Regions from separate parts of the Embleya australiensis genome, predicted to be linked through region 1. Evidence: riboswitches for the same ligand, from Rfam matches in the RefSeq annotation. Region 1 holds a riboswitch; the other holds the start of a gene.
The links. A riboswitch is a leader RNA that binds a small molecule or an ion and turns the genes downstream of it on or off. The one in region 1 is predicted to bind cobalamin.

Region 1 (3,715 bases):
TCCATCGGATTGCCGGAGACGCCGGGCCCGGGGGCCAGGGGGTCGGTACCCGAGGTGGCGGTCCCGCCGGCCCCGTTCGAGCCGGACCCGGTCGACGCGGTGCCGCCTCCTGTTCCGGCCGGTTTGCCTCCCGATCCCGCCGACGTCGTGCCGTTGCCGGAGTTGCCTCCGTTGCCGGTCGGCGGTTGCGGGTTGTTCGTCCTGGGCGGCGGGTCCTGGGTGGCGGGCGTGGTTGGGCGTGACGGGGCCACGCGCGGCGAGGGGTTGGTGGTCTCGGTCTTGTTCTTGGAGAACGACCAGCCCTCGAAGCTGCCGGGCGGCGGTTTGCGGTTCATCGCGCCCCACTGGCTGTACGTCCACGAACCGCCGTTGGGGGAGTGCCAGTACGACCAGTAGGCGCTCGCCGGCGGCGTGTCGATGCATGCCTCGGAGTTGGCTCCCGGCTTGCCTTCGATCCGGCAGATGAAGGACTCGCCCCAGCGGGCAACGCCGGCGATCTCGATGCCGGCGTTCTTGATCGCGGCGTGCCCGGTGGCCTGATCGCCTCGTGCGCAGCGCACGATGGTCGTGCCGCCCAGCTCCTGGAAGTCGATCACGACCGTCACGCCGTTGCCGTCCGGGCAGTATCCGGGAGTGCCCTTGGAGGTGTCGACCGCGCGTGCGGTCGGTGCGGCGACGGTGAGCTGGGCGGTGGCGGGCAGGGCGAGCAGGGCCAGGGCGGCGACCAGGCGGGCCATTCGGCCTCTGCGGCCGAGGCGCCTCACGTGTGCTGTCCGTTCTTGCGGCGCGCACCCGCGCGGACGGCGAAGCCGGTGCCGACCAGGCCGACCGCGAGCAACACCAATCCGCCGACCTGGGCACCGGTACGGGCGAGGCTGCCACCGCCGCCGTTCGCGGTGCCGCCACCGCCGTAGGTGCTTCCGCTGCCGGATACCGAGCCGCCTGTGCCGGCCTGGTTCGTGTTCGTCGCGGACGCGGACGAAGACGCGGAGATCGACGCGCCGGCGGTCTGGCTGAGCGAGGTGGTGGGCGTTGCCGACGTCGAGGCCGACGGGCTCGCGGACTCGGTGTGGGTGGCCGAGCCGGTGGGTGCGGGAGTGTCGGAACGGGTCGGTACGGAAGTGCTCGTCGCGGTCCCGGTCGGTTCGGTCGGCGCCTTGCCCAGGTCGCCGAGCGGGACGCCCGCGAGCACGAGCAGGGCCTGCGGTGTCGCGCGGCGCCACTGGTCGCGCTGGAAGTCGGGGATGCCCTCCGCCCGAGCCGAGGTCAGCGCCTCCTCGTTGTAGGCGATCGTGCCGACGTCCTTGTTCGCGGCGCCGGCGTTGTCGGCGGTGATCTGGTGCTTGGCCACCCACGCGGCGGCCTTGTCCGCCTCTGCCGAGTAGCCGGCCGCGTGCAGGGTCTGCCCGGCCAGGCCGGTGCTGTTGGTGTTCGAGGCCGCCGTGGGACCCGAACCGCCGAACGAACCGTCCGCTTGCTGCCGCGACTTCAGCCAGTCCGCCCCCTTCTTCGCAGCCGCCGCAGCGCCGGTCGACCCGCTCTCCGCCGCCGCGGACAGCAGTGCCTGCACGGCCATCCCGGTGGAGTCCGGGTCGAGGACGGTGGTCGGGGTGTCCTGGCAGACCGGCCCGGTGCTGCCCAGTTGGTCCGGGAACAGTCGGAAGCCGCCGCTGGGGCACTGCTGCTTGATCAGGAAGTCCACCGCACTCTGCGGCACTCCGCCGCTGCGGGCCAGGCCCAGGACGGCGAGCGACTGCCCGAAGGCGTTGCCGGAGTCCGGGCTGCCGGTGAGCTTGTCCCGGACCCGACCGACGTCGTCGCCCGCGTCCGGGCCGGCGACCAGATCGAGGGTCTCCGCCCGCATGTCCAGCCCGCCGAACGCGGCCGGGTTGCGGCCGGCCACGACCGACGCGAACAACACCTTCGCGGTCGCCCCGGCGATCCGCGAGCCGGGTATGCCCCACTCCTCGGCGCTGTTGTACTTGCGGATGTTGGCCGCCACGGCGTCGGTCGCGGCCTTGAGCGCCGCAGGCTCCGAACGGGTGGCCGCCAGCGCCATGACGGTGTCGATGGTCAGGCCCCAGTCCGAACCGGAGAACCCGGGTATCCCCCCGTCGACCAGCTCCCCGGCCTGCCACTTCGCCGCCGCGGCGGCCTGCGTGGCATACGGGTTCGCGGCGTCGGCCGACGCGGAGAAGACAGGGGAGGCCGCGACCAGGATCGCGCCGCAGACCGCGACCGCGCCGGTCTTTCGCACAGTGAGCCAGGACATCGGTGGAACCCTTCCGGGACCGACGCGTCCCGGGGCTCGCCCACGACACGACGCCGGTCGGGCGGTCCGGGCTTCAGCGTGTAGTCCACGACAGCTGGAGCCGACAAAATTCGTACGCACCCAGGTATTCCGACTCGCGGCGGCCTCGCGGCCACCGCCTACGGTTGCGGGTCAGCGCCGGATTTCGACCGGCTTCCCCTGGGTTTCGAACTATGTAGTTGGAGTGCCGATATGGCTCGGCGTGCGGAGCCTACGGAACATTCCGGTCGTTGGACAATACGAGGAGTGCGGAAGCCGCCGTGCCCCTTGTCACGATGACGAACGCCACGGATCGGAATAGGCGGCAGGGGCGGTCACGTCGCGGGCGGTCGCCGGGGCGGGTACGTGCGTTCCCGCCCCGGCGAACTCAGGTCAGGAGGCCGTGTTCGGCAGCGTCGCGCGCACCTCCCGGGCCGCCGCGACCAGATTCTCCAGCGAGGTGCGGACCTCGGGCCAACCACGGGTCTTGAGGCCGCAGTCGGGGTTGACCCATAGACGTTCGGCGGGGATCGCGGCAAGTCCCTTGCGGAGCAGGCCCACCACCTCGTCCGCGCTCGGGACGCGCGGGGAGTGGATGTCGTACACGCCGGGTCCGGCCTCGCGCGGGTAGCCGTGGGCGGCGAGTTCGCCGGCGACCTGCATGTGTGAGCGGGCCGCCTCCAGGCTGATCACGTCGGCGTCGAGGTCGTCGATGGCCTGCACGATGTCGCCGAACTCGGCGTAGCACATGTGGGTGTGGATCTGGGTGGCCGCGCGTACGCCGGACGTGCTCAGGCGGAATGCCTCGGTGGCCCACGCCAGGTATTCGGCGTGGTCCACGGCGCGCAATGGCAGCGTTTCGCGCAGCGCAGGTTCGTCCACCTGGATGACCGAACTCCCGGCCGCCTCCAGGTCGTTGACTTCGTCGCGCAGCGCGAGCGCGACCTGTCGGGCGGTGTCGCCGAGCGGTTGGTCGTCGCGGACGAAGGACCAGGCGAGCATGGTCACCGGTCCGGTCAGCATGCCCTTGACGAGTCGGTCGGACAACGACTGGGCGAACGCGGTCCAGCGCACGGTCATCGGGTCGGGGCGGGAGATGTCGCCGGCCAGGATCGGCGGGCGCACGTACCGGGTGCCGTAGGACTGGACCCAGCCGTGCCGGGTGGCAACGTACCCGGTGAGCTTTTCGGCGAAGTACTGGACCATGTCGTTGCGTTCGGCCTCGCCGTGGACGAGGACGTCGATACCGGCCTTCTCCTGGAAGGAGATCACATCGCGGATCTCGGCCTCGATGCGCTCCTCGTACCCGACGCCGTCGATGCGTCCCGCCCGCAGGTCGGCGCGGGCGGCGCGCAGCTCGGCGGTCTGCGGGAAGGAGCCGATGGTGGTCGTGGGCAGCAACGGCAGGCCCAGATGCGCGCGTTG
Region 2 (3,715 bases), 1.7 Mb from region 1:
AGGCGTAGCCGACCTCTCGTACCCGCAGCGGAATCACGGCATCACCGATCCCAGAAGAAGAGTGGCGACGACGACCGCCGCCACGAGGAACACGGACCCGGCCATGAAGCCGCGCGAGACGGGCACCTCGTCCACGAGCACCCGCAACCGCCCGTCGTAGCCGCGCCCGGCCAGCCCTTCCTCCAGCCGCCGGGCCCGCGCGAAGGCGTGCACGAACACCGCCGACCCGAGCCCGGCCACCGAGCGCCACCGGGCCCGCCGGGTGCGATGCCCGAGCCGCCCGGCCTGGGCCTGGTTGATCCGGGCGGTGGTGTCGTAGAGCAGGAACAACATCCGGTACATCACCGCCGCCACGTCCACCACGGCCGCCGGCACACCCACCCGGGTCAGCCGGGGCAGGACGTCCGACAGCGGCGTGGTGAACGCGAACAACAACATCGCCAACCCGGCCGCACCGGAGCGGGCCACCAACTCGCCCGCGTGGCGCGGCCCGTCCGGCGCCCAGCCGACGCCGTCCGCACGGATCGACACGAGCAGGGTCAGCGCGCCGGTCACCGCGAATCCCAGCGGCGCGCGGGCCGCCCGCCACAGTCGTCGGGCGGGCACCTCGGCGAAGCCGAGCGCGATGGTCAGCACGGTGACCGCGACCAGCACCGCGCCCGGCCACGGCGGCAGCGCCACCGCGCACCCGAGCAGCCCGAAGGAGAGCACGGCCTTGTCGGCCGGATGGCGGCGGCGCCAGGCACTGGCATGCGCCGCCGCGTCGATCGGCAACACGGGTCAGCGACCCGGGACCGATACCGGGTCCTGCGCGGCGGCCGGATCGGGCCCCGGGCCCGACCCGTCGGGGGTGTCGCTCGCCTCGGGCGCGAGCTTTCGGCGGGTGCGCTTGACGCCGAACATGTACCCGACGACACCCGCGCCGAGCGCGGCCTGGAGCGCGAACAGGCCGGACTCGATCTCGCCGGACGGCGGCTCGTACAGCGGGCTGAACCACGGCTTGTAGTCAGGGTCGTTCTCGGTGATCGCGGTCTCGGCCCGGGCGTCGGAACCCGTGAACGGCTCGTCCTTGTCGTCGCCCATGCCGAACACCACGGGCAGCGCCGCGAGCAGCACCACGGCCAGCACGAGCAGCAGGTTGATCTTCGTCGAGCGCTTCACTTGCTCTTCTCCTCCTCGCGCACGGGCCGGGCGTCGCTCAGCACGCCGAGGCGGATCAGGTCACCGCGACTGGATTGGCGCAGCAGGCGCACCACCAGGACGGTCAGCAGGCCCTCGCTGATCGCCAGCGGGATCTGGGTGAGCGAGAAGATGCCGCCGAACTTGGCCAGCGCGCCCGGGAATCCGCTGTCCGGGTCGGGGAAGGCGAGGGCGAGCTGCACGCTGGTGACGCAGTAGGTGCTCAGGTCCGCGACGAATGCGCCGGCGAACACCGCGACGTCCAGCGGCATGGTGCCGCCGCGCCGGTCCAGGAGCGAGCGGGCGAGCCGGTACGCGCCGTAGCCGGCCCAGGGGCCGACGATCGCCATCGAGAACACGTTCGCGCCGAGCGTGGTCAACCCGCCGTGGGCGAGCAGCAACGCCTGGAAGAGCAGGGTGATCGTGCCGAGCACCGCCATGATCGGCGGCCGGAACAGGATGGCGCCCAGGCCGGTGCCGGTGGGATGCGAGCAACTGCCGGTGACGGATGGGATCTTCAGCGCGGACAACACGAACGAGAAGGCGCCGGACGCGCCGAGCAGCAGGGTGTTCTCGGGCCGGTCGCGCACCTCGCGGGTGAGCGCGCGGGCACCGTGGACGACGAACGGGGTCGACGCGACGCCCCAGGCGGCGGCGTGTTCCCAGGGCAGATAGCCCTCGGCGATATGCATGAGGAAGGGTCCCTCTCCAACACCTCGTGGACGGACGATCGCCGTGGCCGGTCTCCTGGCTGACGGGTCGTGCGTTCACGTCTCCGCCTTCCCGGGTCCGCGACAGCGGTCCCAGTGGCTTCCCGAGGCGACGAATCAACGTTCCCGCGGGGGTGGAGGAGAACTTCCCGATCACAGTGGCGAGGGCCGCGCCGGCATCGAACCGGCTTCCCGAGCACCACGGCGAGCCGACACTAGTGGTCGAGTGGACATGGCGACAAGGTGGCATCTGCAAACCGTGCGCAAGACCACAAGGCGGACGGAGCGGCGGAGCAATAGCCGCATTCCGGGGCGGTGTGCGACGGCCCGTCGGGGCGGGAGCGCGGAGCGGGGCACGCTCGCGATCGTGGGACCGGGCGCCCCTGCCCGGGGGAGAGGCGGGCCCTCAGCGCAGTCCGGGGCCGCGCCCTCGGACCACCAGGGTGCCCGCGACCCGGTCGCCGATGCGCTGGCCCCGCTCGCTGGTGAGCACCGCGACCAACCCGATCACACCGAGCGCGAACGCGTCGACGCACAGCAGCACCCAACGGATCGCCAGTTGGCGCCGCCCGGCCCGACCGCCGGACACGTCGACCACCCGAATCCCGAACGCCTGCATGCCCCAGGTGCGCCCGTCGTGCTCGGCGGGCCGCAGCACCCAGTACCAGAACAGGATCGCCACCGCGACCACGAGCACACCGGCGGTGATCGTCGCGGTGAGCGGACCGCTGCGGATCGAACCGTCGGGGTGGGTGGGCAGCAGCACGAACAGGAACATCGCGGCGCCGGGCAGCAGCGCGGAGGCGATCACGTCCACCGCGAACTGGCCGATCCGCCGGTACAGCAACGACGGGCCGACCCGATGTTCGATCGTCGGCAGCCACACCCGGGCGCGTGGCCCGACGGGATGGGCCGAGCGCGCGAACCGCTGCGGAAGGCTCCGTTCGTACATGGTGTTGTACTTTCCGCAACCGGTCGGGTTGACTCCCGGCACGGCCGATCTCGCGGAGATTGCGCCCGGTCGGCGGACAACCCGCCCGACCGGGCGGCGGCGAAATGATCATCGATCGGCGGGATCGACCGAAAACGATCAGATCGTCATCGGGCCGTCGGCCCCGAACAGGTCCGGCTCGGAGCGGCTGATCACGTCGTACAGCGGCTTGTAATTGATCCACGCCACCGTGTCGTTGCCGAGCTGCTCCCGGGTCAGGCGCGCGTTCTCCGGCGAGATCGGCCGCAGTTCGCCGGCCGCCTGGGCCAACAGCTGGACCTGGCAGGAGCGCTCCATGGTGATGAACCACCACGCCGCCGCGTCCACCGACTGTCCGACGGTGAGCAGACCGTGGTTGCGCAGGATCAGCGCCTTGCGCGAGCCGAGCGTCTTGGCGATCCGCCGCCCCTCCTCGGCGTCGAGCACCACGCCCGCGTAGTCGTCGAAGAGTTCGTGGTCCTCGTAGAACGGACACACGTCCTGGGTGATCGGCTCCAGCCGGATCCCGAGCGCGGACAACGCGCGCCCGTGCGTGGAGTGGCTGTGCGCCGCGGCGACCACGTCCGGGCGGGCCGCGTGGATCTGCGAGTGGATCGCGAACGCGGCCTGGTTGACGTGGAATCGGCCCTCGACGACCTGCCCCTCGTGGTTGACCAGGATCAGGTCGTCCACGGTGATGTGCTTGAACGACATGCCGAACGGGTTGACCCAGAAGTGGTCGACGAACCCGGGGTCGCGCGCGGTGATGTGCCCGGCCACCCCCTCCTCGAAGCCGAACCGGCCGAACAGCCGCAGTGCCGCGGCCAGTCGCTCCTTGCGGTGCCGGCGCTCCTGC

Region 2: another riboswitch for cobalamin. It lies ahead of ACMXN5_RS10650 (energy-coupling factor ABC transporter permease); the one in region 1 lies ahead of ACMXN5_RS03675 (prenyltransferase/squalene oxidase repeat-containing protein).

The regions. Positions count from the first base shown of each region.
Region 1 is NZ_CP182422.1:879,690-883,404, reverse strand. Features, by position in the region: gene ACMXN5_RS03680 (hypothetical protein) at 1-764, opposite strand, end outside; gene ACMXN5_RS03675 (prenyltransferase/squalene oxidase repeat-containing protein) at 761-2,272, opposite strand; cobalamin riboswitch at 2,377-2,535, opposite strand; gene metE (5-methyltetrahydropteroyltriglutamate--homocysteine S-methyltransferase) at 2,684-3,715, opposite strand, start outside.
Region 2 is NZ_CP182422.1:2,540,603-2,544,317, reverse strand. Features, by position in the region: gene ACMXN5_RS10665 (energy-coupling factor ABC transporter ATP-binding protein) at 1-37, opposite strand, end outside; gene cbiQ (cobalt ECF transporter T component CbiQ) at 34-777, opposite strand; gene ACMXN5_RS10655 (energy-coupling factor ABC transporter substrate-binding protein) at 781-1,161, opposite strand; gene ACMXN5_RS10650 (energy-coupling factor ABC transporter permease) at 1,158-1,871, opposite strand; cobalamin riboswitch at 1,900-2,108, opposite strand; gene ACMXN5_RS10645 (RDD family protein) at 2,296-2,841, opposite strand; gene ACMXN5_RS10640 (class II aldolase/adducin family protein) at 2,980-3,715, opposite strand, start outside.